Regions from separate parts of the Sphingomonas ginsenosidivorax genome, predicted to be linked through region 1. Evidence: riboswitches for the same ligand, from Rfam matches in the RefSeq annotation. Region 1 holds a riboswitch; the other holds the start of a gene.
The links. A riboswitch is a leader RNA that binds a small molecule or an ion and turns the genes downstream of it on or off. The one in region 1 is predicted to bind cobalamin.
Positions count from the first base shown of each region.

Region 2: it holds a riboswitch for cobalamin, as region 1 does, so the genes downstream of both, FSB78_RS10910 (TonB-dependent receptor plug domain-containing protein) here and FSB78_RS09455 (TonB-dependent receptor plug domain-containing protein) in region 1, are expected to answer to the same signal.

Region 1 covers NZ_VOQR01000001.1:2,091,953-2,096,423, forward strand. The annotation lists gene FSB78_RS09450 (metallophosphoesterase) at 15-1,139, opposite strand; cobalamin riboswitch at 1,327-1,550, shown strand; gene FSB78_RS09455 (TonB-dependent receptor plug domain-containing protein) at 1,733-3,670, shown strand; gene cobW (cobalamin biosynthesis protein CobW) at 3,703-4,471, shown strand, end outside.
Region 2 covers NZ_VOQR01000001.1:2,435,847-2,440,317, forward strand. The annotation lists gene FSB78_RS10900 (DUF1636 domain-containing protein) at 1-56, opposite strand, end outside; gene FSB78_RS10905 (hypothetical protein) at 53-568, opposite strand; gene FSB78_RS10910 (TonB-dependent receptor plug domain-containing protein) at 580-2,526, opposite strand; cobalamin riboswitch at 2,655-2,843, opposite strand; gene FSB78_RS10915 (cobyrinic acid a,c-diamide synthase CobB) at 2,867-4,291, opposite strand; gene FSB78_RS10920 (TonB-dependent receptor) at 4,426-4,471, shown strand, end outside.

The sequences.
Region 1 (4,471 bases):
TACGACCGGCGCCGTCAGCGGGCCGCGTGCAGCGTGATGCGCGTCATTTCGGATGGCCGTCCCAGGCGAAGCGCGAAACCGGGCCACAGGCCGGTGCCGTTGCTGACATAGAGCGTCATCCCACCCACCGCATACCGCCCCGACACGTATCCCGCATTGCCGCGGGCGACGAGCCGGTCCAGCCCGACGATCATGCCGCCATGCGTGTGGCCGGACAGCTGCAGCGCCACCCCCCGCGCGGCCGCACGACCCGCCGCGCGGGGCTGGTGATCCATCAGGACGATCGGCACATCCGCCGGCGCGCCCGCCAGCGCCGCCGTCAGGTCCCGCCCGGCCTGTCCGTGCGCCGGCGCCGAGAGGTCGGTGACACCGGCCAGCACGATCCGCGCGTCACCCCGCGTCAGCAGGACATGGGTGTTGGGCAGCATGCGCATCCCGAGCGCCGCGAGATGGCGCATCCATGCGGCGTAATCGAAGAAATATTCGTGGTTGCCGGGAATGGCATACACCCCGTCCGGCGCGCGCAGGTCTTGCAGCGGCGCGACATCCCGGCGGCGCATCGCGACGGAGCCGTCGATGAAGTCGCCCGTGACAACGACCAAGTCGACGTCCGACGCATTGGCGCGATCGACCACCGCCCGCGCCCAGGGCGCCGGGAACAGCCGGCTGATGTGCAGGTCGGTCAGTTGCAGCAGCCGATAGCCCTCGAACGCCGGCGGCAGTCCCTGGATCTCGACCGCGATGTCCTTGACCGGTGGCACGCGCATCGCATTGGCGACCCCGATCGCGGAGAGCAGCGCGGCGACGCCTGCGATCGCATAGCGGACGCTGTCGGGCACACCGACAGACCCCCGCCGCGCCAGCATCGCCGCGAGCGTGCCCAGATCGACCAGGATCTGCAGCACGAACAGGATGACGATCGCACCGAAGGCCCAGTTGAACGCGATCACGATCGCGCGCGGGAATTCGGGGGCGAACACCGAACCCGACGAGAGCCGGCTCCAGAAATGATATTGCGACACCGCGAGCAACAGCAGCGCGATCGCCCCCTTGCTCCATAGCGGCAACGACAGCGGCCATAGCCAGCGCGCGATCAGGAGCAGGCTCGGCACCGCAAAAACGAGATGGAAGATGATCATTCTCCGTCTGCCCGGGGATACCGCGGCACGCTCGCGGTCCCCGATCGTGTCGGGCCCCTACCACGCAGCTGATCCCGGCGGATATCCCCGTCGCGATCCCCCTCTTGAAATCCGACCCTCTTTAAATCCGATTGGCCGCCGCACCGCTTTGCGCTACGGCCCGGCCTCGGATCGCGGTGAGCCCCGTGGTCCGGATGATTGCGCCGGTGCCTCGAAAGAGGCTTAATTGCGGAATGCGGTGCGGACGGCTTGCCTGTCCAACGCCGCGGCTGTCCCTGCAACTGTAAGCGGATAGCGAGATATGCATGTTCGACGGTCGCGTCGGACAGCCACTGGGCCCCACGGCCTGGGAAGGCGCGTATCGAGCATCGACCCGCGAGCCAGGAGACCTGCCGGCGCTGTCGCTCATGCTGTGGTCCAGGGGATGGCCAGGGCACGGACATCGTTCCGTTCGAGCGACGAACGTGCGGCAGGGGCCGCAGGCGGGGCGAGACAGTCGGGCGAACGCGTCCGTTCGACTGGCCGGTCCCCGACGTTCGCGCATGCGAGAACGGCCCCAGTCGCGTCGTCGGACGACGCGGGGGGACTTGTTCGTGAAGACTGTTTTGACATCGCTGCTGGCGCTTGCCGCCGCTTCTGCCGCCGCCACCCCTGCTTTCGCGCAGAGCGACCCGACCCTGCCGACGCTCGATAGCGAGGGCAACGCGATCGTCGTCACCGCGTCGCGCTCGGGCGGCGCGACGCAGGTCCGCGACCTGCCTGCCTCGGTAACGCTGATCGACACCGACGCGCTGCAGCAACGCCAGACGCGGGTCCTGTCCGACGTGCTGCGCGACGTTCCCGGCGTCGCGGTCAACCGCGCGGGCGCGATCGGCGGCATGACTCAGGTCCGCATCCGCGGCAGCGAGAGCAACCACGTCCTCGTCCTGATCGACGGCATCGAGGCATCCGACCCGTATAATGGCGAGTTCGACTTCGGCACGCTGATCGCCGACGAAGCCGCCAGGGTCGAGGTGCTGCGCGGCCAGCAATCCGCGCTCTACGGATCGGACGCGATCGGCGGCGTCATCCAGTACATCACGCTGACCGGCCGCGAGGCGCCGGGCCTTTCGCTCCGCGCCGAGGGCGGGTCGTTCGGCACCGCGTCGGGCGCCGCGCGCATCGCCGGCGCCAGCGACACGGTCGACTATGCGCTGTCGAGCTCGCTCTACCGCACCGACGGCACGCCCACCGCACGCGGCGGCACCCGCGACATCGGCTCGACCAGCATCGGCGCCAGCGCCAAGGCGAGCTGGACCCCCTCGCCCATCTTCAAGCTGACCGGTGTCGGCCGCTACAGCTACACCGATGCGCAGACCAACAATTCGGCGCTCGACGGCCCGCTGTTCGGCTACATCGTCGACAGCCCCGGCGTGCATTTCCGCAACGACGCCTTTTACGGCCTCGCCCGTGCCGAGCTCACGCTCGCCGACGGCCGCTGGACCACCGCGCTGACCGGCCAGTTCGCCGACACCACGCGCAAGAGCTACACCGCGGCCGGGCTCGACTTCGGCGACAAGGGACAGCGCTACAAGGGTTCGTTCGAGAGCAGCTACCGGCTCGACACGGGCAAGCTCGTCAGCCGCATCACCGGCGCGGCCGATTTCGAACGCGAACAGTTCCGCAACACCACGCCGTCCGAGTTCGCCTTCCAGGGCCGCCGCTCGACCGAGAACTGGGGGTTCGTCGGCCAGTATGAAGGCACGATCGACGCGCTGACCGTGGGCGCATCGCTGCGCCGCGACGACAATAACCGCTTCGCCGACACCACCACCTACCGCCTTCAGGCCGGCTACCGCCTGCCCTTCGGCCTGCGCGCACGCGGCGCGTACGGCACGGGCGTCAAGAACCCGGGCTATTTCGAGCTCTTCGGCTATTCCGACGGCCGCTACATCGGCAACCCGAACCTCAAACCCGAAAAGTCCAAGGGCTGGGAGGCCGGCGTCGACCAGGAGATCGGCACCCGCGCGACGATCGGCGCGACCTATTTCGACAGCAAGCTCGAGAACGAGATCTACACCACCTACCCCGCGCCCGACTTCGTCGCGACGCCCGACAATCGCGATACGCTCTCGCGCCAGCACGGCGTCGAGGTGTTCGCCTCCGCGCGGCCGATCGACCAGCTCCGCTTCGACCTCGCCTATACCTGGCTGCACGCACGCGAGGACGGCGCGATCGAGGTGCGCCGCCCGAAGCACGTCGCCAGCGTCAACACGACGGTATTCAGCCGGGACAAGCGCTTCTCGACCACGCTGACGGTGCGGTACAACGGGCGGCAGGCCGACGTCGCGTACACGGATCCGAGCTACGTCCCGGTCCGCGTGTCGCTGCAGGAATATGTCCTGGTCAACCTCGCCGCCGACTACAAGCTGACCGATCGCCTGTCGGTGTTCGGCCGGATCGAGAACCTGGCGAACGAGGATTACGAGGAGGTGTTCAGCTTCGCGACGCCGGGGCGCGCCGCCTATGGCGGGATCCGCGCCAACTTCTGATCACCGTCCCTCGACAACAAAGGAGAAGGTTCGTGAAAATTCCGACCACCGTCGTCACCGGCTTCCTAGGCGCCGGCAAGACCACGCTGATCCGCCACCTGCTGCAGAACGCCAAGGGCCGCCGGCTCGCGCTGATCGTCAACGAATTCGGTGACGTCGGCGTCGATGGCGAGCTGCTGAAGGGCTGCAACGACGCCGCCTGCCCCGAGGACGATATCGTCGAGCTCGCAAACGGCTGCATCTGCTGCACCGTCGCCGACGATTTCCTGCCGACGATGATGACGCTGCTCGACCGCCCCAACCCGCCCGAGCACATCATCATCGAGACCTCGGGCCTCGCGCTGCCGAAACCGCTGATCAAGGCATTCCAGTGGCCAGACATCCGCACGCGCGCGACGATCGACGGCGTCGTCACGCTGATCGACGCCGACGCGGTCGCGGCCGGACGGTTCGCGACCGACGAGGCAGCGCTGGCGGCGGCGCGCGCGGCGGATCCGTCGCTCGACCATGACAGCCCGCTCGAGGAACTGTTCGACGACCAGCTCGCCTGCGCCGACATCGTCGTGCTCAACAAGGCCGACCTCGTCAGCCAGGTCGTGCTCGCGCGCGTCGAGCACCAGATCCGCGAACAGATGCGCGAGGGCGTGAAGATCGTCCGCGCGGACCACGGCGCGGTCGATGTCGGCGTGCTGCTCGGCATCACCGCGGCGGCGGAGGACGACCTCGACTCGCGCCCCTCGGTCCATGACGGCGAGGCCGAGCACGACCATGACGATTTCGACAGCTTCGTCGTCGACGGCA
Region 2 (4,471 bases), 340 kb from region 1:
CGGCACGTGTTGCATGCGACGACCGCCGGGCCATCGGTGACCGGGAGCAGCGTCATGCGAACACCCGCCGTCGCGGCGCGGGCACGCCGACCGCGGTCAGGACGTGATACAGCGCCAGTAACCCGATCAGGATCGCCCCGTTGCGCACGAACTGCCGCGTCATGATCTCGACCGACAATGCGGTGCCGACCCCGCCGAGCGCGAGCGACGCGAGCAAGATCGCCAGCTTGAACGCCACGAACGCCGCGACATAGGCGAGGACGAGCCGCACCGCCGGACTCCCCGTGGCGGCCGCGCTTGCCGCGATCACGCCGGCGATTGCGGCAACCCCGATCGACGCCCCCCACGCGAACGTCGACGCATCCATCGGATAGCCGAGCACGCAGAACCCGACCGCCTGGCTCGCGACCCACGCCGCGATCATCAGCAGCACGCCGTCGCTGCGCCGCATATGCACCGCTGCCAGCGCCGCAAGCGCGGGGAACGGCGTCGCACATGCGAACACCAACGTCGTCGCGGTGCTCGCGATCGTCAGCAACAGGATCCAGCTGGTTGTTGCGCGTGTCATGCTGCCCCCCATCAGAACCGCCCCCGCAGGCCGGCATAGATACTGCGGCCCAGCGTGCCGTAGCGGTACGCGGTCTGGTAATGCTCGTCGAAGAGGTTCTCGGTCCGCGCGAACAGCCGGACCTCGGGCGACAGCGGCAGCTCGGCGCGAAGGTCGACCAGCGTATAGTCGTCGAGCCGCGTCGTGTTCGCCGCATTGTCGTACGTCATCCCCGACCAGCGCACCGCCGCGCCCAGCGATGCCCCGCCCGGCAGCGTATAGGTCGCCGACGCATTGGCCGCATGCCGAGGCCTGCGCGGCAGCCAGTTGCCGAAGGTCGCGCCCGTCGAGCGATCCTCCGACACCGTCCAGCTATAGTTGGACTCGAGGCTCACCCGCCCGATCTCCGCGCGACCGACTGCTTCGATCCCGCGTGCGAACGCGCGCGCGATATTCTGGTAGAAACCCGAGCGTGCCGTCGTTGTCCCCGGCTGGAAACAGAGCGGGTTCGCCGCCACCGTCGGCCGCGCCGGGCAGCTCGAAAAGATGATCTGATCGGTCGTGCGTCGCTCGAAATATGTCCCGCCCAGCGCGACCTTGCCGCCCAGGAACCGCTGCTCGGCGCCCGCTTCCCAGCCATGCGCCTGTTCGGGCGCCAGCGCCTGGTTCCCATATTCGGAATAGAGCTGGTACAGGGTCGGCGCCTTGAACCCCTCGCTGTAGTTGCCGCGCAGCACGGTGCCGGTCGGCAGCACCCAGACGCCACCGCCGGAGACCAGCGTCTTCGACCCGTAGCGGCTGTGATCGTCGTTGCGGACGCCACCGGTCAGCGTCAGCCCCTGGACGATCTCGCCGCTCACCTGCCCGTAGACGCCGGTGATCTCGGCCTTCCCCCGCGCCGGCGCCGGGATCGGCACCGCGAGCGAGGCGGACGGCGACACGCTGCGGAAGCGCGACCGCTCGTTCTCGACCCCGAACGTCGCGTCCCAGCCCCTGGCGATCGCGAAACTGCCCTGATATTCGAGCCGCTGGTTGCGCCCCGCGGCGTCGAACGACTTCTGCCGTGCGCGCGCCGGCCCGTAATTGTCGCGGTCGGTGTCGGTATAGCCATAGGCGACGCGGTTGCGCAGTCGTGCGTCGAACAGGTCGATGTTCAATCCCGCATAGCCGACGAACTCGCGGTTGAGCGTGTAGTCGGCGGTGTCCGCGATGGTCGAATCGAGATCGGCGCGCCCGCTCGAATAATAGCCGCGGACATCGGCGCTGATGCCCTGCGCGATGTCGAGCACCGCGCGCCCCGTCACGCTGCGGTTGGTATAGCCGTCCTTCTCGCGTCCGCCGAACGCCGGCGCGATCACCGAGATGCCGTCGGTCGTGAAGCTCTGCCCGCCGATCCGCCACGCCAGCGGCCCGGTCCGCCCGCCGATCCCGGCACGCGCGCTGACCGTCTGCCGCGACCCCGATTCGACATCGAAACTGCCCTCCAGGTCGCGCGTCGGCAGCGGCGTGACGATGTTGACGACGCCGCCGATCGCCTGGCTGCCCCACAGGATCGACTGGGGCCCGCGCAGCACCTCGATCCGGCTAGCATCGCCGACCAGCAGGTTGGCGAAGTTGTAGCCACCACCCGCCGACGACGGGTCGTTGAGCTTCACGCCGTCGATCACCACCACGGTCTGGTCGGTCTCCGCGCCGCGGATCCGCAGGCTCGTGTTGGTGCCGTAGCCGCCGTTGCGCGACAGGCTGACGCCCGGGGTGCGCAACAGCAGGTCGGCGACGGTCAGATCCTGGTTGCGGTCGATCGCAGCCTTGTCGAGCACCGTCACCGATGCGGCAACACGGTCGATACTGGTCGGCGCGCGCGTTGCGGTCACGACGATCGCGTCGGCGCCGCTGTCGGCGGCAGCGTCGGGCTTCGGCGCCTCTTGCGCGAACGCGGAGGTGGATAGGAACAGGCTGGCGAGTATAAATGTCTTCACGGGTACCCCTTCATGACTTCGGGACCCGAGCCACGAAGGAGGAAGCACAACACCTCCTCCTGCGAAGCGCAGGTCGGCGATGTCGTCACGCGGGTTTTCCCCGTCCGTTCGGCGCACCCTGGCCGGACGAAAGACGACCGCGTCAGGCAGGTCTCCTGGCTAGCGGGTCAGTGTCGATTCGTACCGCCTTCTCAGGACCCGAAAGTCCCAATGGCATGTGGCACGGCGACTCGCCGCTTACAGTTGCAGGGGCAGCCGGGGTTTTCCCGTTCCCTTTTCATCCCCGTCGCCGGGGAACCTTACGCCCCCGCGTGCTAGGGCCGCCCCCGATCCGCGTCAATCAGGCGATCAGGTGGAAGAAGGATCCGCTGACGTGGCCGGCGCGGTGGCCCGCCGGCGGCAAGGGATTGCCCTCGCCATCCGCCATCTCGGCGAGGTTCCCCGGCGCACCCCCGGTGACGGTCGCATAGTGGAATTCGTGCCCGCGATGCGTCTGACCGGCTTCGGCAAAGGACGTTGCCTCGCGCCACGTCACATGGCGATAGCCGAGGTTGAGCTTGCGCTGCGTGAAACTCGTCTCGACCGGCAACAGCTCCGCCATCGCGTGGCGTATGCCATCGGCATCTGTCAGCGACTGCCCTAAAACCATATAGCCCCCGCACTCGCCATGCACCGGGCGCGTCTGGGCGAACCGCCGCAGTCCGCCGAGGAACCGCGCGTTTCCCGCCAGCCGCCCGGCATGCAGTTCGGGATACCCGCCCGGCAGCCAGCATGCATCGGCGTCTTCCGGCGGTGCCTCGTCTGCCAATGGCGAGAACCACAGCATCTCCGCCCCAGCCCGCCGCCAGCCGTCGAGCAGATGCGGATACAGAAACGCAAACGCCGCATCCCGCGCTATCGCGATCCGCTCGCCCGGCGGGCGGAGGAAGGGCGGCGCCCCATCCACTCTCTCGTCATCCCCGCGGAGGCGGGGATCCAGACTGGCCACCCTTAAGGCAGGCAGCGCAACGTTGGAGTTTATGGATCCCCGCCTCCGCGGGGATGACGAACGTTGGTCGGGTCCAGCCAACGACCCAGCCCCCGCCACGACCGCATCCAGATCGACATGCGCCGCCACGCAATCCGCCATCGCCTCGATCCGCGCGTCCAGGTCCGCCGTCTCTCCCGCCTGCACCAGCCCCAGGTGCCGCGACGGCATCTCCAGCCGCGTGTCGGTCGGCACGAACCCCAGCAGCGGCACCGAGGTCCGCGCGAATCCCGCTTCGATCATCCGCCGGTGCCGGGGGCTCGCACAGCGGTTGACGATCGCCCCCATCACCGGCGGCGCCCCCGGAAAGCTCGCCAGCCCGTGCGCAACCGCCGCCAGCGACTGCGCCGCCCCCGACGCATCGAGCACCAGCAGCACCGGCCACCCCAGCATCGCCGCGATATCCGCCGTCGCCCCGGTCGCCGCTCCGCTCGCCAGCCCGTCGTACAGTCCCATCGCTCCCTCGGCGACGATCAGGTCTGCCTCCGCGGCGATCCCCGCGGCGAGTGCGGCGATCATCGCCGGCGTCATCGCGAACCCGTCGAGATTGCACGACGGCCGTCCCGTCGCCACCGCATGGAACGCCGGATCGATATAGTCCGGCCCGGTCTTGGCACCCCCGATGCGAAGCCCGCGCCGCGACAGCGCACGCTGCAGTCCGATCGTCACCACCGTCTTGCCGCTGCCCGATCGCGGGGCCGCCACGATCAACCCGCGCGCCATGTCCGTCATGCTCATCCCCCGCGCCTGCCACTGCGTCGGCCGGTGCACAATCGCAACACGAACCGGAAACCCGACGCACCGCAGCAAAGACCCTTGATACGTTACATCATTAAACGCTAGCAGTTGCCGCGACGTTCAGGAGTTCCAGTATGAAGACAATTCCCGGTGCCAGCATGCTTGCCCTTCTCGCCGCCA